Regions from separate parts of the Bacillus sp. mrc49 genome, predicted to be linked through region 3. Evidence: riboswitches for the same ligand, from Rfam matches in the RefSeq annotation. Region 3 holds a riboswitch; each other region holds the start of a gene.

Region 1 (7,540 bases), on a different contig from region 3:
TGCTCAATCGACTCTTGCAAAGATTGTCCATTCGCCAAGTTGGATGCAATCGCGGAGGATAGGGTACAGCCAGTCCCGTGAGTGTTTTTCGTATGGATTCTTTCTCCTTTTATCCAGTGAAAGTTCTTCCCATCATAAAAGAGGTCGTTTGGGTTTCCCTCTGCATGCCCCCCTTTAAGTAAAACGGCATTGGAACCCAATTCAATCAAGGATAAACAGGCTTTGTAAAAGTCTTGCTCCGTTCGAATCGATAAACCAGTAAGTACCTCCGCCTCCGGTACATTAGGGGTAATGAGCGTTGCAAGCGGGAGCAATTTCGTTTTTAGGGCAGTGACGGCTTTTCCGTCCAGCAAATGGTGGCCGCTTTTGGAAATCATGACTGGGTCAAGGATGACGATGGCCGGTAAGTAGGTATTAAGAGCTTCAGCGACTGTTTCGACAATTTCTTTTGAACCAAGCATGCCGATTTTTACTGCATCGACGTGTATATCTTCGAAAACGGCAGCCATTTGATCAGTGATGATATCCGTGTCTATCGCCTGAACGGAACGTACTTCCTTTGTGTTTTGTGCAGTGACGGCCGTGATGACGGACATCCCGAAGATCCCATGTGCAGAAAATGTTTTGATATCGGCTTGTATCCCGGCGCCGCCGCCTGAGTCAGAGCCTGCGATGGTTAATGCTTTTTTCATGGAAAAACCCCTTCATATAAGTATTTTTCAATAATATTTTCAGTAAAATGAAAGCGAAAATGGCACCTGTCATTGAACTGAGCATAAAAGCTGGCATAATGCCAAAAAGAGCTGCTTTTTCCCCCAAGAGGAGTACCGCGATCGGATAACAGGCAAGCGAACCTAGAAGACCGGTCCCCGTCACTTCCCCTAGACAGGCGAAAGTCAATCGCTTTGTTTTACGATAAAGGTACGCAGCCAGCAGTGCACCGATCATACTGCCAGGAAAGGCGAAAAGTGACCCCGTACCAGATATATTTCTCAACATGGAAACGAGGAAAGCTTGAGTAACCGCATAAGCAGGGCCGAGTAAAACAGCTGTCAGGACATTGGCCAGGTGCTGAATGGGAAAAGCTTTCACAAATCCTACCGGGATGAATATAAAGGAACTGGTTATAGTCGTTATGGCCGTGATCATTGCCGTCAACGTCATTTTTCTGATTGTGTTGATCATCATGTCTATGACCTACAAGGGCCAATCCTGCTCATTTTGAACCATATCCCAGAATAAATATTCGTAGCGGGAGGTCACCAAGAAGTGCTTTTCCAGTCTCTGCAGTTCTTTTTCAGGCATTCCTTCCGTCAATTCCTCCAATAAAGCAATCAGCCACTTATGTGCTTCACCGAATTCTGGGGAGGAATAGGATTCAATCCATTTTGCATAGGGATTGTTATCCAAATCTTTGCCATTTCGTTCTTTTAAAAGCAGACCGATTTCATAATAATCCCAGGCACAAGGGAGAAGACAGGCGATTAAATCTGCCAATGTACCATGTTGAGCAGCATTCAGCATGTAACCCGAATAGGCAAGGGTAGTGGGAGTAGGTTCCGTATCCTCCAATTGCTTTGGAGTAATTCCGAATTCCAAGGCATAATGCCTATGGATATCCATTTCGACCTGTATCGTTTCATTCAAGATTTCCGCAAACTTTGCCATGGTTTCAACATTATGCGCTTTAATGACACCTAAAGCGAAAAGCTTGGAATAATCCATCAAATAGATATAGTCCTGCTTCAAGTAATAAGCAAACTTATGTTCAGGAAGCGTTCCGGTTCCGATAGCTTGGACAAAGGGATGTGAATGGTTCCTTTCCCAAATTTCCTTTGCGCGTGCATGAAGTCTGTCACTGAAGGTTTCTGTTTTAATATTTTTCATGTTCATCCCCCTTTATATAGAATCATTATTTAGAGCCAATAAAAAAACCCGTTCCTGAATAACGGAACGGGGCAGATGGATAAAGCCGAAATGGGCGATATCATCCACTTTCCTCCGCCGGTATGAGCCGGTTCAGGTTCAAAGGGTCCGGAAATTACTTCCATCTCAGTCTTGACAAGACTCCCCTAGTGGTGTGCATTGTATGTAATTACTGACATCATATCAGAAAGCCAAGAAAATGCAACCCGCCTTTGAAAGGGAGGAGAGTGGAAAAAAGGGGAACGAGGCAATTGACTTTTGTGAATTATTGGGATAAAATAATGTTCACATCATTTATATAATTGAATTCTTATCCAGAGAGGTGGAGGGACTTGGCCCTATGAAACCTCGGCAGCAGACCCATAATGGGAACTGTGCTACATCCAACAAGCGATCGCTTGGAAGATAAGAAGAGCCGTCCGGACCCTGTCAGCCTCTTCTTTAATTGAAGAGGCTTTTATTTTTGTAAAATAGTGTTTAAGGACATAATAGAAAAGGTATATATAATTTGGTGAAATTGAAACTTGTTAAGGTAGCTTAGGCTCTAAGCTGACAAGGAAAGGAGCCATTAACATGGCAGAAGTATTTAAGTGGATCGAACAGAGGAAGGCGTTGCTGATAGAAGAGCTATTGGCGAAAGGAGTATACAAAACCTCTGATGAAAGGCACCTTTATGATGCCCCTTTAAAAGTATTGGAAGATGAATATAAGATCGTTATAAATAGGTCTGATAGCGAGTCTCCTACAGAATGGATGACATAGCAAGAAGCAGGCGATCATTCAATAAAGATCATGTATATAGAAGGAAGCATTCGCAGTGTACATCGGTGAATGCTTTTTTATATGGAAAGATTGTTGTCACAAAAAATACATATTTAAAAGATTTTATAGGAATTTTGTCACATTTGTCCGCTAAAAAAACACATTTTTCCTTTCTGAGATAGTTGATTTTAACTACGAGTTTCATTATGATTGAAAGTGTAAAAATATTGAATATATGGGAGGTGTATATAAATTGCTTTCCAAAAAGGTTACCCCAGAAAGAATAGAAGAGAAGAGAAAAGAGATGATGGAATTGGCAAATATTTTTGGTATAAACAGTCTTCTGACGATTCAAGCTAGTCAAGAATTGGATACCCTGTTAAACGCGTTAACAAAGGATTTGAAAGCTGAATATTCAGGGGATTCCTAGTTTTCTTGAAATCGTGAATCTGATATACACATGATGGTGAATTTCTCCATGTAAACAAAAAAACTATTGCTGAAGGCAATAGCTTTTGAATAATCATGCTTCTATACGTTTACCAAGGATGACCAAATCCCGTTCAATGCCATCGAGCTCGGCAACTTGCGGTAAGTGCGCCCATTCTTCAAAACCAAATTTGGAGAAAAGCTTCATGCTAGGTAAATTATGAGCGAATATGAAACCTAATAGAGTCTTCACCCCTAATTTCGGGCTTACTTCAATTGCCTTCTGAATCGAAATCCGTCCGATTCCTTTTCCCCGGAAATAATCATCAATATAGATGCTGATTTCCGCCGTAGAATTGTAGGCGGGCCTTCCATAGAAAGATTGAAAGCTCATCCATCCTGCGGTTTGTCCTTCAAAAGTAATGATATATAGCGGTCTGCTTTCTGAATTATGCTCCTCAAACCATTTAACCCTCGATTGTACAGATATCGGGTCCGTATCTGCGGTGACCATTCTGGAGGCAATTGTGGAATTGTAAATTTCCACAATTTTAGGCAAATCCGATAATTCAGCCTCTCTGAATTGTATGTACTCGTTCATCATAAACTCTCCAATCCATTACTTTTATTAACATCCAGAAGTTCCTATTACATAATTTGATAGTGAATTGTGGTCATAACCAAATCATCTGAAAGTTTTATATTATCATACACTTTCTCCTCGTTATCTGCCAATTCATTTTTATTGTTACTTATGCTCATTTTTGGGTATGTAACATATAAAATGCTTCTTAGCTATAAAACAAAAGGAGAAACGAATGAAAAAATTAACTGGCTTATTAATGATTGTCCTCATTATTTGTTTTGTCGTATATGAATTTCAACAGGCTGCGGCGTCGAACCGTGTACAGCGGGTCATGGCTTTTGGCGATTCTTTAACATACGGTAAGGGAGATAAGCATGGGGAAGGCTATGTAAAGGGCTTGAGGGATGAACTAAACAATCCTGAGTCGGATCAAAAAGTAAGCTTTTGGAATTATGGAATTAAAGGGCAGGAAACGGATGGCGTCATCGAACAGCTCGATGATTACCGAATCCATACTAAACTCGATAAAGCCGACACATTCATCGTTTATATCGGCACGAATGACTTCATCAATAGTAACGGCGGCGACTTGACCGAAATAAATGATCGGAAAATCGATGAGGGCAAGCGGGAATACATCAGGCATCTAAAAAAGATCACAGCAACACTTCTAAAGAAAAATGATAAGGCCGATATCCTGGTAGTGGGCCTGTATAACCCGATCATTGACAACCGAAAGATCGAAAAGCACATTCAGGATTATAACCAATCAATCAAGGATGTAGTGAAAAAGGACGAAAGGATGGTATTCATTCCCACCGATGATTTATATAAAAACAAAAAGAAAGCCGATTATTTCAGTGATGAAATTCACCCCAATGAAAAAGGATATAGGCTCATCACAAATCGGATACTGGCAAGCTACGACTTCAAATGATAGCCATGGAATGTAGACAAACTCTAAACTGCCTTACATGTTAAACACCGAATGAACATGTAAGAGGTATTTTACTCTTCTTTTTATCAAATCTTTTCTTTTCATAAGTATTATGATTTTACACATTACTATAGAACATGGAATAATTATGGGAGATTAATCCGGATTATATGAGGAGATGCTAATAATGAATCAAAATGAAAAAACCAGGGAAGAACTTCTGAATGCAGTCAACGGCTTCTCGGATGAACAGCTGAATGCCCATCCTGAAGAAGGACGATGGAGCATTATCCAAGTATTGGATCATTTATATTTAATGGAGCGGGCCATCACAAAGAGCATTGCCGATAAATTGCACAGTGATGAGAGAGTTCCTGCGGCGGACAAACCGATCGAGCTTACTGTAAACCGTGAAGTGAAGGTCGAAGCGCCTTCATATGTCGTTCCGTCGGAATCATTCCAAACCTTGCAAGAAGTCAAGGATAAATTGGCCGAATCACGTGCCGCATTGGTACAACTTGTCGACAGCGCAGATGAAAAGGACCTTGAGGAAAAGTCATTTCCTCATCCGTTATTCAAGGATCTAAGTTTGAAGCAATGGATACCGTTCGTGGGATTGCATGAAAAAAGGCATTTGCTGCAAATCGAAGAGCTAAAATCTAACTTATAATAAAAAGAAAAACTCATCCGAACCTGGTTGAGTTTTTCACTTTAGACAGAAAGGAATGTTCTGTGAAAGCTAACTGGGTTAAGGCATGTCTGGTCTTGTTTTTTTTCGGATTGTTGGCGGTTGTCTTGTACAAGAATGTCCTTCCGCCTGATTTAGACGATATCGAACTGGCAGATGAGCTGCATCCGGTCGTCGCTGAAAAAAAAGATGAGCTCATTCAGCGGGCTAATGAATTAGACATCCCAATAATCATTACCGCCGGATATCGTTCTTTGGAAGAACAAAATAAATTATATGAAAAGGGCCGTTTAAGTACGGGGGATATCGTGACATATGCAAAAGGCGGCGAGTCGCTTCATAATTTCGGTTTGGCGATAGATTTCGCCCTCCTCAACAAACAAGGCGAGGCCATTTGGGATATGGACTATGACGGAAATGATAATGGGAAATCGGATTGGATGGAAGTCGTCACCGTTGCTAAAGGGCTGGGATTCGAATGGGGTGGGGATTGGCCAGGATTCAAGGACTACCCTCATCTGCAAATGACCTTCGGCTTAACCTTGAGAGAGCTGCAGCAGGGCAAGCAGGCTAGAGGGCAGTGAGGCGGAATCAGCATTTCCCTTCTCGAATATTAGACGAAAAGCAGGAAAATAAGCTTGTATATTGCTTTACAGCCGAGAATTCGATAAAGTGGACTAGTGAGAAATCAGACATGAATGAAGGAGTGCAGTCACCATGGAAGAAATAAAGCATTGCCGGGATTCTTTGGTCATTAAAACAAGTCTTGTCCTCCCTCCCGATACAAATAATATTGGTACGATGTTCGGAGGCAAGCTAATGGCATATATTGATGACGTAGCGGCCATATCCGCCATGCGTCATGCGAGGAGCAACGTAGTTACCGCCTCTACCGATTCGGTTGATTTCCTTCACCCTATCCACGAAGGAAATGCAGTTTGTCTGGAAAGCTTCGTGACCTATACGGGCAGAACATCGATGGAAATCATCGTAAAAGTGATTGCTGAGGATTTAGTTACAGGAGATCGCAATTTATGTGTCATTTCCTTTTTGACCTTTGTCGCCATTAATGAACAAGGTAAACCTATACCGGTTCCCCATTTGGTTCCTGAAACCGAAATGGAAATCAATTTAAATGAATCGGCAAAACAACGGGCTCAAATAAGGAAAAAAAGAAGAGAAGATACACAATTTATTGCAAGCACTTTTGGTGTGAAGCTGCCGTGGAGCGAACAATCGAATCCAGGATTATATAAGGATGAAACTAATCATTAAGTGATTTGGCCAATAGGCAGACAAAAGGTTTCAGAAAGGTGTCCCTTTCCGAAGCCTTTTTGATGTTATTGGACTCTAGATTCACACATGTCCTGCTTGATTTTGTTCAGAGGTGTGCATAAGCAAAGCTCGTCCCTGGATAAGCTGATGCCTGCAAGGGAGACAAACGGGCAATAGGTACACACCCATAAAAACAGACGATCGACAAACTCGATTTTCACCTAGTTTGTCGATCGTGTATGCCAAATCAACAGAGATTTGGGCTTTTTAACATGGAGGTAAATGGTATCCAATTCGGCGACTAAACGTCAAAAGACGCTTGGCTGCCTTCCAAGCGTCTTTTTTTGTCGGAACTAGTCATCACTTGCCAAAATACCAAAAAAGCGTAAGATGTTTATGAAAAGGTTAATGAAATCAAGATAGAGATTCAAGGCCATGAGCGGAACTTCCTCGGCCGTTACACCGTAATGCTTCATTCGATTGAAATCGTAAAGGATATACCCGCTGAAAACCAAAATCCCGATAAATGAAAAGACCAACATGGCTGTAGAGCTTAAAGGAAAGAAAATGTTGAAGATACCGATCACCACTAAAGCAAGCAAAGCGGCAAAGAGCATTCCTCCCAGGAAAGAAAGGTCCCTTTTGGTGGTCGTAGCATAAATGGCTAAACCTCCAAATACGACTGTCGTCGTTACACCGGCTAAAATCACTACATTAGCACCGGCAGCGGCCAAGTAATGAGCGATGATCGGATAGGTGGTAATCCCGGAAATCAACGTGAAGCTATACAGAAATGTGTATCCGATCGCTTTTTTCCTCCGCATGATGAAAGCCCCAATCAACATGGCAATCTCAAGGATCGCTAATGGAAGGAACAAGGCCGGAGGAACAAAAGTGCCTATGGCCATCCCCAATACTGAAATGGCCAGTGATAATG
Region 2 (7,540 bases), on a different contig from region 3:
GCAGCGGAACTTTGTGAGGGGATTGAACAAGTGTATCCTTCCATTCACGTTCAATTGACGATGGAAATCGTCGATAAGAGATTGGGGCCTGTAAAGGCGGAGGCAGAGATTTCCATCAAGCCCGTTAAATCGCAGGGGTATCTTGAAGTACTGGTGGAAGAATTGGAATCGGAGCATATCTTTGCAGATGAAAATGGAAGCATCTATGGCAGCTTTGGCATTGATCAAAGCATCGAGATCTATGATGAAGTGCTGGCCGTCATTCCGTTCGATGAGATAATCGGCAAGGAAAATTGGAATGAGATAGTGGATGCCTCAATCACAGTGGATAAGCTTAAGGAACAGCTCGGAAAAGCCCTGAATGATTATCAATTCAGTGATTTAAGCGGAAAATATAAATTCAGGAAAAGATGTACGATCACCGAGCTTCAATTCATAGGTTGATAGATCGATGGAGAAGGCAAATGCTTTCTCTTTTTTCCTTCTCTTGATGAATTTTCTCCTTTCAGGCTGCTTCCGACCCAGTCTTGAAGAATTTGTAAATCTTCTCCTTTGTTAGATAAAGTGACGGAAAGGGTATTAAAGAAGAGAAGTCCACGGCAATATCATCAAGTCTTGCTCAGTCGAGAAATGACAGCGGGACACTTTACAGGGAAGATAGAGGCAACGCATTTGTCTTGGTTATATAAAATACATACTGAATCAATCAATAAAAGAATTTGCATGATGAAGAGGAGTACATATGAAAATTGGGTTGGTAAGGCATTTTAAGGTGGCGCATGAATTCCCGACCGGGAAATCCGTGTCGGCGGATGACATGAAGCAGTGGTTCATCGACTATGATGCTGCGGATATCATTTATGGATCGACTTCATTAGGTCAGGCGGAGTGGGAGGAATGCTATTGCAGCGATATGCCGAGAGCGGTCAAGACAGCGGAACATATTTTTCCTGGCACGATTCATTTTATGGAAGAACTGCGGGAAATCCCTTCCCCGCCCCTAAAAGGGGAGTTGAAGCTGCCGTTCATCCTTTGGGCCATTTGGATTCGCTGCTGCTCTGTCATGAACAAGCAAACGAGAGAGGAAATAAAGAGTGCAAAGCGGAGGATCAATAAAGCATTGGACGAGATCTTTGCGAAGGGGGAAAGGGATGTCTTGATCGTGAGTCATGCCGCACTTATGGTCTTTTTAAGGAAAGAGTTGATAAGACGGGGGTTCGGAGGTCCAAAATTCAAGCTTGCCAGCAATGGAAGGCTGTATGTTTTCGAAAGGTGATGAAAGAGTATTTAAGCTTCTCAGCCCTAAAAGTAGAAAGTTATTGTCATTTTCCGAATAATTATTCATTTCCCCATGATTGTAGTTTATGATTGTACTAATGTAATTTTAGCGAATTCCATAATGGGGAAAGAGGTCGGATATTTTGATTAAGGCAGTTTTTTTTGATTTGGATGATACGTTACTATGGGATCAGAAAAGCGTGAAAGAGGCTTTTGTTGCCACATGCGAAGCGGCTAGGGAGAAATATGATTTAAATGTCGGCGAGCTTGAGGAAGCGGTGCGAAAGGAAGCGCGTGAGCTTTACTCTTCTTACGATACATATGCATTTACACAAATGATCGGAATCAACCCTTTTGAAGGACTGTGGGGAAATTTTAACGATGATCATGATGAATTTCGGAAGATGGCGGAGATTGTACCGGCTTATCGCAGTGAAGCTTGGACGAGGGGTTTGAAGTCATTAGGTATCGATGACCCTGAATTCGGCCTTGAACTGGCAGAACGTTTTCCAGCGGAAAGGCGTAAAAAACCGTTTATCTACGAAGAATCCTTCCAAGTTCTGGATGAATTGAAAGGGAAGTACAAATTACTTTTGCTGACGAATGGTTCACCAGAACTGCAGAATACCAAACTTGAAATCACACCGGAACTGGTCCCTTATTTTGATCGAATCGTCATCTCAGGAGCGTTTGGTCGCGGTAAACCGGATGCTTCCATTTTTGAGCATGCTTTGGAAATCATGGAGCTGGATAAAGATGATGTATTGATGGTCGGCGATAATTTAATGACGGATATCCTCGGGGCATCGAGAGTGGGTATAAAGTCGGTCTGGATAAATCGCGAGGATAAGGAACGGACTGAGGTGGTTCCAACCTATGAAATCAAGCATTTGAAGGAGATCTTCCCTATTCTTGAGAGCCTGGAAGATTAAGTCATTGATCTTGATTGCTTAATGATTCATGGAGTGGATGATGGAAATATTAGGACTTTAAAATGATTTACAGAATGAAACGGGTGAGATATAGTTACCCTGTGTTCGATTATAATGTTCAGACTAGGGGTGTCCAATAAACGTTGGGCTGAGAGAGAAGCGCGTAAAGCTTCTTAACCCTCAGGACCTGATCTGGTTCATACCAGCGTGGGGAAGTTAGAATCTACTAAGCAATGACGAAACATGGGGTCATTTCTGTAGTCATACTAACGTCAGCCAGGTCTTGAATCGGAGATCTGGCTTTTTCGTGCGAAAAATGAATTGGATTTTGTCCTTTTTAAATCAATAAAAAGGAGAAATGAAATCATGATGGGTAATTCAGTAAACGACTTGAACGTTTCGATTATGTCCAGTTTTGCAGGAAGTAAAAAAGTGTATGTAGAGGGATCCAGACCGGATATTAAAGTACCAATGCGTGAAATTACGCTAAGTCCGACTACCGGGACCTTCGGTGAGGAGGAAAATCCGCCTTTACGGGTGTATGACACGAGCGGTCCCTATACGGATACAGAATATCCGGTGGATATTCATAAAGGCCTTGCCCCGATCAGACGCAGCTGGGTCCTGGAGCGTGAAGATGTCGAGGCCTATGATGGACGGGAAATAAAACCCGAGGATAATGGATACAAAAAAACAGGGTCACGATCCAATGCCGATATCTTTCCAGGATTGAAACGGCATCCGTTACGGGCGAATCAGGGGAAAAATGTTACCCAGCTCCATTATGCACGCAAAGGCCTCATTACACCCGAAATGGAGTTCATCGCGATTAGGGAAAATGTCGACCCCGAGTTCGTGAGAGAAGAGGTAGCGAGCGGAAGGGCGATCATTCCGGCAAATATTAATCATCCTGAAAGCGAGCCGATGATCATCGGACGTAATTTTCACGTGAAAATAAATGCCAATATTGGAAACTCGGCCGTCAGCTCATCGATTGAAGCCGAGGTGGAGAAAATGACTTGGGCTACCAGGTGGGGAGCAGACAACATCATGGACCTTTCCACAGGGAAGAATATCCATACGACACGGGAATGGATCATCAGGAATTCGCCGGTGCCAGTTGGAACGGTCCCGATCTATCAAGCGTTGGAAAAAGTGAATGGAATTGCAGAAGATTTAAATTGGGAGGTCTTTCGGGACACATTAATCGAGCAGGCTGAGCAGGGAGTCGATTACTTCACCATACATGCTGGTGTGCTTTTGCGGTATATCCCCCTAACAGCAAAGCGGGTTACGGGGATCGTATCCAGGGGTGGGTCGATCATGGCTCAATGGTGCCTGGCCCATCACAAAGAAAGCTTTCTCTATACTCATTTTGAAGAGATTTGTAAAATCATGAAGGCATATGATATCTCATTCTCATTGGGAGACGGGCTTCGTCCCGGATCGATTGCAGATGCGAACGATGAAGCACAATTTGCAGAATTGGAAACATTGGGGGAATTGACGAAGATCGCTTGGAAGCATGATGTTCAGGTCATGGTTGAAGGTCCTGGACATGTGCCGATGCATTTGATCAAGGAAAACATGGATAAGCAGCTGGAAGTGTGTCAAGAAGCCCCTTTCTATACTTTAGGGCCTTTGACAACAGACATAGCTCCTGGCTACGATCACATTACATCGGCGATTGGTGCTGCGATGATTGGCTGGTTTGGAACGGCCATGCTCTGTTACGTAACACCTAAAGAGCATCTGGGCCTACCAAACAAGGAAGATGTTCGAGTCGGTGTCATTACTTACAAAATTGCCGCCCACGCAGCTGATCTTGCAAAGGGCCATCCGCATGCACGAAAACGTGACGATGCCCTCTCCAAGGCTAGGTTCGAATTTCGGTGGAGAGATCAATTCAACCTTTCCCTCGATCCCGAAAGAGCTGTCGAATACCATGATGAAACTCTGCCGGCTGAAGGTGCCAAAACGGCACACTTCTGCTCCATGTGCGGACCTAAATTCTGCAGTATGAGAATTTCTCAGGACATACGTGATTTAGCGAAAGAAAAGGGGCTCGGTTTTGAAACCGTAATTGGCGAAGGACTAAAAGAAAAAGCGAATGAGTTCAGGAAAACGGATGGAACCATCTATCAATGATTGGTGAGAGGCAGAATTCGCTGAATCGGGTCATCCAAATAAAAGGTGAAATGAAAGTACTGGAAGCAAAATTGGAGCAACTGAAGAAAGAGCTGAACATGCTTCGGGAAAATTGCACGCATGAATTTGAAAAAAAAGACTATATACAAAAATGCATAAAATGTCACTTAATCGAAAGTCTGCATTGGTAGAGATTTTTCATTGGGAAAGGAAAAGGGATAGGACCAGTCCTATCCCTATCTTTATTATTGTTTCATCTGATTGATTTCCTGGATGCACTCCTGGACGAGGGTCACTGCCTGACTCATGGTCGCACCTCCACCGAATGCCGCTGTAACACCAACGGCTTCAAGGATTTCCTGTTCCGAACAGCCTTGATCCAGGCACCCTTTAGTATGATAGATGATGCAGTATTCGTCTTGTGAATACAAACTGATTCCCAATGCGATAAGCTGCTTTTCCTTTTTGGTCAATTGACCTTCTTTAAAGCACTCTTCCGTAAAGGAATTGAATTTCTCGGCAAGGTCGGGCATTTTCTCCGTAAAGGCACCAATTCCAGCCTTATAATCATGAAGAGCATTTTCAGTAGAATTCTTTGCTTCAAATTCCATTTTCCATTCAGCTCCATCCTAAGTTTTATTCATCAAAAATTAGTATGAGCTAAATGGAGCCTGCTTAATCAAGAAACATCGGAGTTTATTAATGAACTTTTTGTCGCTAAATGGCAATTGATTCCTTCGGACGGGCGGCTTTGAACCATTGGCAGCAAAGGATGCAGATAAGCACAAGGTCAACGGCATCACCTGCATAGTACATTAACATTCCGCCACTCTCTGCCTGTTCCTTCATGACTCCGCTTGGTGGATGGGCATATATGTATTTAGAAAGGATATCATGTCCGGCCAATGAAAGGGCAAACACGATCATCCGGAACTTGAAGCTGAGCGGGTGTGGCGCCGGATCGATGTAAATCATTGAGGCAGTGAATAAATAGCCCGCTGCGAATACATGGAAATGCACCAATGCGTGCAGCGTGATATTGTGCTGCATCGCCCCATACAGTCCAGTCGTATAGAGGATCCATAGCCCGCCAATATTGAGAATGGAGGCAGAGATGGGATTGCTTAAAATCCGCAATGGCCAGCTTTTCAACAATCTAGATAGGCGGCGGGCCGATTGCACATCCAATGTTCTAAGAGCAAGTGTAATGGGGGCGGCGAGTACCAAGAGAATGGGTGCAAGCATTCCAAGCAATAAATGGCCGACCATGTGTGCTGTAAAGTCCATATGTGCCCGATCGGCTATGGGGCCGACTATTGCAGAGGCTGCACTCATGACGCCAAGAATCCAAAACAACGTGCGCGATAATGGCCATTTTTTATATTGGCGTCCTGAATATATAGCAGCTCCTATATATATCAAGATAACTAGTGCGAATGATCCCCACAGCATCGGTTCAAACCAAGCGCCGCCATCATGAAGATGTCCGTCACTGTGCATGATGGTTGTCCGCTTTCACATTAAGTAAGCTGCGCCGTGTCCGGATGATCAAGACAATGCCGAACAAAATCATTGCCGACGCTGCCACGTTCCAAATCAAGTCATAAGGGCGAATATCGACATTGTAACGAATCTGATGGAGATGCATGAGCTTGTGCTGGACGATGCCGTCATACAATTGAAAGAAGCCTGCCCCAAGCAATACGCCCCCGGCCCACCTTTTCAGCCATAATCCTTTTCGGCGGCGAAGATCGGCAAACATGAACAAAGACCCTACCGTTGCGAACCAACTGAGGGCATGAAACAAGCCGTCCGAGACCAACCCAATACTGGACGTGGATTTGTCATAGAAGTGATGCCAGTGTAATAGTTGATGGAAGATGGCCTCATCGATGAAGGCGATCAGCCCGATGCCAAAAAGAATGCCGGACCATAAATTGCGGGCCGAATAAGCATAGCGTATTTCGGCAATGGAATGATCCTTTTGATTCCTCGGTTTGAATTCCATATGGTTATCCTCCTTTGTTAATGAAATTTCTTTATCGTGTACCAATTTCCTTAATATGGTTCTTTTACTTTACCCTGTTTTGTAAGTAATAGACAGGGTAAAGGGACCTTTTATGCTTCAATATTTATGGAGACGTATAGAACGGCATCTTCATGGTTTGATCCTGGTAGGACCGGACCGAATCATTTGCGTGTGGATATATTTTGGAGTAGCATAGTTTCCATCTTCAAGACAAACCATTTTAAAGGAGAAAAGCCATTTAATCATAAGGGAGTGGGATGCATGAAAGCTGTAGTGGTAAAAAAACCGGGTGGCCCAGAGCAGTTGCAGTTTCAAGATCTTTCAATGCCTAAGGTCGAAAACGGAGAAATTTTAATAAAGGTGAAAGCATCTGCAATCAATAGGACCGATATCGTTTCACGGGAAGGTAAATCGGGATACATGGGCAACCCAATATTAGGGATTGAGGTATCTGGAGAAGTAGTGGAAAAAGGTGCAGGGGCAAACATAGAGTTAGGGACGAGGGTAATGGGGCTTGTGAATGGCGGCGGTTATGCAGAATATGCTGTGATGCCGGCAGACAGGGCAATGAAAATACCGGATAACCTATCATTTGAAGAGGCGGCAGCTATTCCCGAAGTATTCTTGACCGCTTACCAAACTTTATTTTGGTTAGGCGGGTTAACCGATGAAGATACCGTATTGATTCACGCAGGCGGAAGCGGTGTCGGCACGGCAGCCATTCAACTGGCTAAGAAATTGACAAAAGCAACAATCATCACCACTGCAGGGTCAAAGGGAAAATTGGATTTCTGCCGCTCACTGGGAGCAGACATATGCATTAACTATAAAGAACAAGCTTTCGATGAAGAAGTGCTGAGGGCAACCAATAATCTGGGAGCGGATGTTATTCTCGATTTCATCGGTGCTTCTTATTGGGAGAAAAACCTTAAGAGCATCAATACCGATGGACGCTGGGTATTGATCGGAATCCTTGGCGGAACTGTTGTGGAAAAAGTGAACCTTATGGAACTTCTGTTAAAAAGGGTGCAAATAAAAGGCACTTTATTGACTCCTAGGGACGATGCGTATAAAAAAGAGTTGACCGAGGAGTTCGTTTCGAGAGTGATGCCATTGTTCCTAGAAAATGAAATGAGGCCAATCGTGGATCGCG
Region 3 (7,540 bases):
ATCATCCACCTCCTACAAAATGTACGATCTCGATCTTGTCTCCGTTTGACAACATTGTTTCACTTTGGTTTTCCTTTGCCACTATTTCATCATTCAATTCCACGATCACCACTTTATGTTGTAAATCGAAGTGTTGCAGCAATCCAGCAACAGTAAACTCCGCAGCAGAAACCTGGATTTTTTCCCCGTTAATCATCAATTCCAATCCAATCACCTCAATTTAAGAAAATATGGGTTGTACCGAACGATCCAATCGGAAAGCGGACCATTCCTGATTCTGCTTTCCTTCCATAATGTCAGCCATCAGTACCCCCGTAATTGGAGAAAGCAAGATTCCATTCCTAAAATGGCCCGTTGCAATGAACAATCCTTTGCATGCGGGATGTTCGCCGAAATAAGGCAAGCCGTCACCTGTCTGGGGGCGTATTCCTGCCCATGTTTTTTCCCATTCCGTCTCTTTCATGGCCGGAAGCAATCGTGTTGCCTTTTCGATTAACGATGCTATTCCTTCCATGCTCACCTGTTGATTGAACGTATTTGGCTTGACGGTTGCACCGACGATGATTCTTCCGCCGACTTTTGGTACAAGATAGCAGCCATCTGAAAAAATCGTTTTTTCAATCAATGGCCGATTAGTCAGAACGGAAAAGCATTCACCTTTTACTGGATGGGTATTCAGGTTTATGCCTGATTTCTCAAGGAGGAAAGCACTCCACGCCCCGCCTGCAACAATGACATTCCTGCTTGAAAATTCACCCATAGTAGTGACAACGCCTGATATTACTCCATTTTCCATACGTAAATCACTGACTTCAACAAACTCCTTTATCTCCACACCCAAGGCCTCGGCAGATTTAGTAAAGGCGAGTGCCAGCTTCGCGGCTGAAACTTGTCCATCATCGGGAATATACATGGCACCCTTGAGTTCATCCGAAAGAAGCGGCTCCACTTTCCTTAAGTCGGCTGGTGACAGCCATTCCGCCTCAAGTCCGGCAGCTTGCTGGGAATTGATCTTTTTTTTCAATCCTGCTTCTTGTTCATTCGTTAGCGCCACCTTGAACATACCCTTGTTCACCAATTCGATGTCTACACCGCTAGCTTCCTTCAATTCTTTCGCCAAGGCAGGAAACATCCCCCTGCTTCTTCCTGCCAATGTAAATAACGGGTCATCGGCTTCCAACTCAGCTTGTGCCCCGAGCATTCCTGCTGCAGCACTGGATGCTTTGCCTGCAAGTCTATCTTTTTCCAGTAAAAGGACTTTTTTGCCTCGTTTCGCTAATTGAAACGCAATCGATCCGCCAATTACTCCTCCGCCGACAATGATTGCATCATAAGAATTCATCTTATCGCACCTTTCCTAGAGACTTCGAATATTCTTTAACGGCCTCCATGGGGTTTTTTGCCTCGAGTATACCTGACATGACCGCAATCCCTCGGACACCTGCCTCCAGCACGCTCTGGCAATTCGAAGGTGTAATGCCTCCGATTGCAATGATCGGAAGACTGACATTGCTTGTGATTGCCTGAAGTTCCTCTACGCCCTTAGGAGGGAGGCCACGCTTGGAATACGTTTCAAAAATATGTCCATACATCGCATAATCGGCTCCCTGTTGGCAAGCGACTTCCGCTTCTTCCATGGAATGAACCGAACAGCCTACACCCAATCCTGGAAATGCCCTCCTTACGACGGCGGCATCCAAGCTGTGAAAAGCTAAATGCACGCCACATGCCTTCTTTGTCCAAGCTACATCCGCACGGTCATTAATTATGAGTTTCGATAACGGAATCTTTTGGTCTTGTAATAGAGTGACGGCTCGGTAAAGCTCTGAAGCATTCATCTGCTTTTCCCTTAAATGAAAGAAATCAACATCATCCTGTATTTCAGACGCGATCTCCACGAACTGTTCCATATGCTGTTTCCCGGTAGAAATAATATGCAATTCTTGTGCACTCATATTCAGGCCTCCTTAACTAGCAAAGTAATCTCATGGGTTCATCTTGGCAAGATCGGGAACTGAGCCGCTAAGTATAAACCTGCCAGCAGCACGATGGTGAAATAAAGAATGAAACCTTGATCTTTTTTGGAAAAACCATACTCATAATAGTAGGTCCTCTCCCTCGTATCCGTAAATCGCTTCGCCTCCATAGCAACCGCAATTCGGTGAGCCCGTCTAATGCTTCCAGATAACAACGGGATGGAATAAGCCTTCATCTTGAAATAAATCGCCTTGATTCCTGTTCCCCGTTCGAACCCGCGTACTTTCATTGCGTTCCGTATCATTTGAAACTCCTCCATCATAATCGGGATAAGTCTTAATGCCGCCATGAAACTATAGGCATATTTAGGTTTAAGCTTGATTTGCTGCATCAAGGAATAAAACAAGTTCACGGGTCTCGTCGTCAAGGAAAAAGTCAATCCCAAAGCCGCAAAAAGCAGAGCTCGAAAGCCTACCAGTAATCCCCTCATGAAGCTTTCTTCCGTAATCGATATCAGACCCCACTCAAACCAAAGTGTCTCACCTTTGCCGAAGAAAATCATCGCCGAAGAAGTGGATATGAATATGAAGCAAAAAGGGATGAACAAAAGTAACACACGCTTTATCGAATGACCTGAAAAACACAAGAACAATAGTAAAACACCAATGGTCACATTCATCATGTAATTAGAATCATGGATGAATAATGCCAACAAGCATATAGCAATCAATATGCATAGCTTCAGGCTTGGATTAACCTTGTGTAGCCATGTTTCTGCACCTGAGAAATTCACGCATGCCACTCCTTTAATATATAAAAGCTTCAGGCTCCGGTAATCGGGGCTGCTGGATGACCTTTTCATCTCTTATTACGTTACCATCTTTAACCTTCCAGACCCTTGTTGCAAAGTGATCGGAAATATGATCGTCATGGGTCACCATGATCACTGTCCCCCCGCGGCTTCGATATTCCTCGAACCATTCCAGCAACGCAAAGGTATTCTTCGAATCTTGGCCAAAGGTAGGCTCATCCAAGAGAATGATTTGCTTATCGATCACGATTGATGCCGCTACACTCAAGCGACGTTTTTGGCCCATTGATAATTGGAACGGATGTTTAGCTTGATGTGCTTCCAACTGGAACACTTCAAGGAGTTCACGGACTACTTCACCTATTTCTTGCTGATGTTTTTTGTTGATCCGCAAACTGTAGGCGATTTCTTCGTATACAGTATTCGCAACGAATTGAAATTCAGGATTTTGAAAAACGAAGGTCATGTAATCGGTTAGGTTTTTCACCTTTTTGATCGGTGTCCCTGCTAATTCATACTTTCCCGTGGTATATATGAATTGCATGAATGCATGTAAAAGCGTACTCTTGCCCGCTCCATTTTCGCCGTTGATCACAATCCATTCCCCCGGATAGACTTTCAGCTCCTCAACCTTTATTTTCGCTTCTTTTTTCCGGAAACCGCCAAAATCCTGAACTTGTAAAATGGGGCCGCCATCACTATCCCGGTGTTTGCGAACGAGTTCATGATTTTGGATATACTCATCCCAAACTCCCGGGAACCAAATTCCATATTCTTTCATTTCGTTTTTATATCTTGAAAGAATGTCGCCTTTCGGACCATCTGCAATGATTTGTCCATCATCATTGAAAAGAACGATTCGTTCAATGAATTCCAAGACATGATCGATTTTATGCTCCACGATGATTATCGTCTTATCTTGTCCGATTTCCTTCAGCATGTCCCACATTTCTTTTGTTCCTTGCGGGTCAAGCATGGCCGTGGGCTCATCCAGAAAAATCACTTCTGGTTCCAGCGCCAAGACGGACGCAATAGCCAGCCGCTGCTTCATCCCGCCTGATAATGTATCGATGCATGTATGAAAATCATTCAGCTCCAATCCTACCTGACTGATATAATATTGGATTTTCTCCTTCATTTCTTCCTTTGGTATGGCGAGATTTTCCAGAACGAAGGCAATCTCCTCATCGGCAAACGGCATGCAAAATTGACAATCCGGATCTTGAAAAACGAACCCCCATGAAGCTGGACACTTCAATCGATCCGCCTTCATCGGTATTTCGATGGATTGTGGGATCAACCCGCTCAAAACTTGCAATAGGGTCGACTTCCCACTTCCAGACGGACCTAACAATAAAACCTTTTCACCTTTATCAATCGATACGGATAAGTCCTTGAAAAGCAAGGAACCATCGCCAGGAAACTTCAATCTTAACTTTTCGACATGAGCGATTCGTTCCATCGTCATCCACCTCTACTTTTGATCCAATTCGGCATAATCCTTGCTTGATACTGGACGTACAAGATTCGTAACTCCCGTAGCTTCCAACACCCGTACTAGATAGTAGGCAAACACCCCAGCAAAGAAGATCGATCCGATAAATCTAGCAATCATGAACAATAGTAAATTCCAAGTAGAGAGGGCACCGATCTCCCCGTAGGCAAAGTCCATCACGACCGATCCAAGGCAGGAAGCAATCCCTGCTAAAACGGCTACCGATAGATTGAAGTTTTTATATTTGAAAGCCATGAACACCAGTTCCGCGAATAAGCCTTGCACCACCCCATATAAAAGGACGGTCAACCCCCACGGTGAGCCAAGAAAGAACTCACCCGATGCTGCCGCAATCTCTGCCAACAGTGCCACGCCAGGCTTCCGTAAAACCAAAAAGGCAACGGGTCCTGCCATGAACCACATTCCATAAATTAGCTGATCTAAATGCAATCCAAATGGTTTAACGGAATAATAAATCGAGCCCCACAGGATATAAACGATACCAAAGGCGACAGCAATCACGATCGTGACCAATATATCCGTTAATTTCAACCCTTGTTTCATAGTTACAATCTCCTTTTACACTTCTAATGTTTTCTTATGTACCGGCCATGTTTCCAAACGATAAGCCATTTCCCAAAATGAATATTCATATTGGCTGCTAAGGATAAAATGCTCTTTCATCCGTTCTTTATCTGAATCCGTTACTTTTTCAGCAATTTCATCAAGCCTTGCAATTTGCTCTTCAACCAGCGCACGGAACCACTCTCCACCATATGCCGCAATCCATTCTTGATAAATCGGCTCATCCGGATTGCACCCTTGCAGCTTTTCACCTATCTCATAATAAAGCCAGTAGCATGGCAGGATCGCGGCAATCACATCTCCTAAATGTCCTGAATAAGCGGCCCGATACATATGCGATGTATACGCATAAGCCGTCGGGGCAGGTGTGAAGGTTGCCTTCTCTTCTTCCGTGATACCCAATTTCTCAGAAAAATTTTCGTGAAGCCTCAACTCCGCTTCATACGTTCCTTGGGCATGCCCGGCAAGCCTGCTCGTTGTATGTAAATCTTCAGCCTTGACTGCACCTAAGGCCTGAACCCTCGCAAAGTGAGATAAATAGTAGGCATCCTGCATCACATAAAAACGAAAACACTCCAAGGGCAACGTGCCATCCCCTATTCCCGTTACAAACTCGTGCCTAAAACTAGCTTCCCAAATATGATCCACCTCTTGCCTAATTACCTCTGAAAACTTCATCCTCATTCCTCCAAATCAATATTTTTCACCAATGACACAATTAAACTTTCACCACTCCTTTTTTTGGCAAACAAAAAACCACTTTCTTTAACGCAAGAAAGTGGTTGTAGTTGAAATAATACAAAAAAACCGTATCGTCCCAGACCCCACTTCCCTACGCTGGTATAAACCAGATCAGGTTCCAAGGGTCTTAAAGTCATACTTTAATCTCAGCTTCTCAGGTAAAATCGGATTTACCAATAAAGCACCCCTAGTGGTACAAATTGTATATGAAATTCATTTGCCTTTATATTAACACGATAAATCCAATTGTCAAACAGAGATTAGAAAAAATTTTCAAAACACATATCCTCAAAGAGTTGGAATTGCTAAGATCCCCCTTGTTGCGATTTACCCGCAAATTTTAGTTGTTTACTCACAAGTTTGGGCACGGTTTAGTGCCGAATTTGAGTGGATTCATCTGTATTTGAGACGTTTACTCGCGAGTTTGGGCGATTTACTCGCGAGTTTGGACGGTTTATTCGCGAGTTTGGAAGATTTACTCGCGAATTGCTGTTTTCCACTCTGATTCGGGTTGGTTTTTGATATATTTGCGCGGTTTAGTGCCGAATTTGAATGGATTCTTCTGTATTTGAGGCGTTTACTCGCGAGTTTAGGAGGTTTATTCGCGAATTTGCACCTTTTACTCGCGAATTGTTGTTTTCCGCTCTAATTTGGGTTGGTTTTTGATATATACTCCGTACATGGCTATATCAAATTGTTCAAAGGTAATGGCGAACAAACACCACATAAAAATCATTAATGTAAATGTCCAAATTTACTATTGCCGACCTCTTCCGAAGCATTGACTTGACGCAATTGATTCCCACCTCTTTCACGCTATGACATGCAATGTCAGTTTCCCAAGCTTACCGTAATCCGCTATAATTTCATCGTTTGCCTGTATGGAAATGGCATCTGTAATACCGCCTACCAAAACGATCATACCAGCTTGAATGGACAGTCCTTCCCGGCTTATCATTTTTACAAGTTCCACGATCGAATGAATCGGATGATCGAGTACAGCCTCACCAAGCCCCTTCTTTTGCATTTCACCATTTTGATAAAGCATAACTTCTGCTTGTGCCCAGTCCGTGTGATATGGAGAAAAAGCTTGATTGCTAAGCAGGATTTTGGCTGAGGATGCGTTATCCGCCACTACATCTGTAAGTGTAAAAGAAAAATTTTTATAACGGCTGTCAATGACTTCCAATGCTAGAAATACACATTCTACGGCCGGCCATACGTCTTTCGCCGTTATATTTGCACCTTTCAATTCCCCCTTGAACAAAAAAGCGAATTCGGGCTCCACTCTCGGATGAATGAATTCCCCAACTTTTAAATATGGATTATTAAGTTCCATGGCAGATGTCAGCCTGCCATAAATCGCTTCCTCTACCCCTACTTGCTGTTGCTTGGCTTTGCTCGTCAAGCCCATCTTCCACCCGATGAATTTGTTATCACCGGTGAGCGTTTCATTAATGCTCAACTTCTGAATTTCATAGGCTTGATTTACTGTGAGTTCTGGATTGGATAATGTAAGTTTATCCATCTCATGGCCATTTCTTTGCGATTCTGCTACTTGTTTTGCTAGTTGAACAAGTTTCATCTTAAAGTCCCTTCTTTCTGTAACGCCATTTGCTTTGCCACTTCAATGATCGTATCTTCCTGTCCGCCAACAACTTTTTGCCGGCCAAGCTCCATTAAAATATCCCTTGCGTCGACTCCATATTTTTTCGCCGCTTTATTCGCATGCAATAAAAAGCTGGAGTACACGCCACTATATCCCATTATTAAACTCGAATCTGTTATTTCCTGGGGCTTTTGCATGATTGTATTTCCCACTTCCTCCGAAAGATCAAGCATTTTATATAAGTCGATATCCGTACGGATACCCAGCCTATCCAGAACGGCAACAAGCACCTCCGTCTGGGTATTCCCTGCACCTGCACCGA

What was found. Region 3 has a riboswitch for thiamine pyrophosphate ahead of tenA (thiaminase II). Riboswitches for the same ligand answer to the same signal wherever they lie in the genome.
Region 1: it holds a riboswitch for thiamine pyrophosphate, as region 3 does, so the genes downstream of both, tenA (thiaminase II) here and tenA (thiaminase II) in region 3, are expected to answer to the same signal.
Region 2: it holds a riboswitch for thiamine pyrophosphate, as region 3 does, so the genes downstream of both, thiC (phosphomethylpyrimidine synthase ThiC) here and tenA (thiaminase II) in region 3, are expected to answer to the same signal.

The regions. Positions count from the first base shown of each region.
Region 1 is NZ_PHNG01000800.1:353,859-361,398, forward strand. Features, by position in the region: gene thiD (bifunctional hydroxymethylpyrimidine kinase/phosphomethylpyrimidine kinase) at 1-692, opposite strand, end outside; gene thiW (energy coupling factor transporter S component ThiW) at 661-1,188, opposite strand; gene tenA (thiaminase II) at 1,198-1,887, opposite strand; TPP riboswitch at 1,980-2,084, opposite strand; SAM riboswitch class I at 2,234-2,338, shown strand; gene CVN76_RS28055 (Fur-regulated basic protein FbpA) at 2,500-2,688, shown strand; gene CVN76_RS28060 (aspartyl-phosphate phosphatase Spo0E family protein) at 2,942-3,118, shown strand; gene CVN76_RS28065 (GNAT family N-acetyltransferase) at 3,212-3,718, opposite strand; gene CVN76_RS28070 (DUF459 domain-containing protein) at 3,936-4,640, shown strand; gene CVN76_RS28075 (DinB family protein) at 4,828-5,310, shown strand; gene CVN76_RS28080 (M15 family metallopeptidase) at 5,373-5,912, shown strand; gene CVN76_RS28085 (acyl-CoA thioesterase) at 6,046-6,603, shown strand; gene CVN76_RS28090 (Bax inhibitor-1/YccA family protein) at 6,957-7,540, opposite strand, start outside.
Region 2 is NZ_PHNG01000710.1:136,414-143,953, reverse strand. Features, by position in the region: gene CVN76_RS19875 (hypothetical protein) at 1-444, shown strand, start outside; gene CVN76_RS19870 (histidine phosphatase family protein) at 743-1,276, shown strand; gene CVN76_RS19865 (HAD family hydrolase) at 1,422-2,210, shown strand; TPP riboswitch at 2,326-2,441, shown strand; gene thiC (phosphomethylpyrimidine synthase ThiC) at 2,577-4,358, shown strand; gene CVN76_RS19850 (carboxymuconolactone decarboxylase family protein) at 4,604-4,969, opposite strand; gene CVN76_RS19845 (cytochrome c oxidase assembly protein) at 5,076-5,858, opposite strand; gene CVN76_RS19840 (DUF2243 domain-containing protein) at 5,848-6,366, opposite strand; gene CVN76_RS19835 (NAD(P)H-quinone oxidoreductase) at 6,649-7,540, shown strand, end outside.
Region 3 is NZ_PHNG01000709.1:168,152-175,691, forward strand. Features, by position in the region: gene thiS (sulfur carrier protein ThiS) at 2-196, opposite strand; gene thiO (glycine oxidase ThiO) at 221-1,342, opposite strand; gene tenI (thiazole tautomerase TenI) at 1,344-1,955, opposite strand; gene CVN76_RS17915 (energy-coupling factor transporter transmembrane component T family protein) at 1,994-2,770, opposite strand; gene CVN76_RS17920 (ABC transporter ATP-binding protein) at 2,784-4,250, opposite strand; gene CVN76_RS17925 (ECF transporter S component) at 4,263-4,847, opposite strand; gene tenA (thiaminase II) at 4,863-5,546, opposite strand; TPP riboswitch at 5,681-5,808, opposite strand; gene CVN76_RS17935 (2-keto-4-pentenoate hydratase) at 6,421-7,194, opposite strand; gene dmpG (4-hydroxy-2-oxovalerate aldolase) at 7,191-7,540, opposite strand, start outside.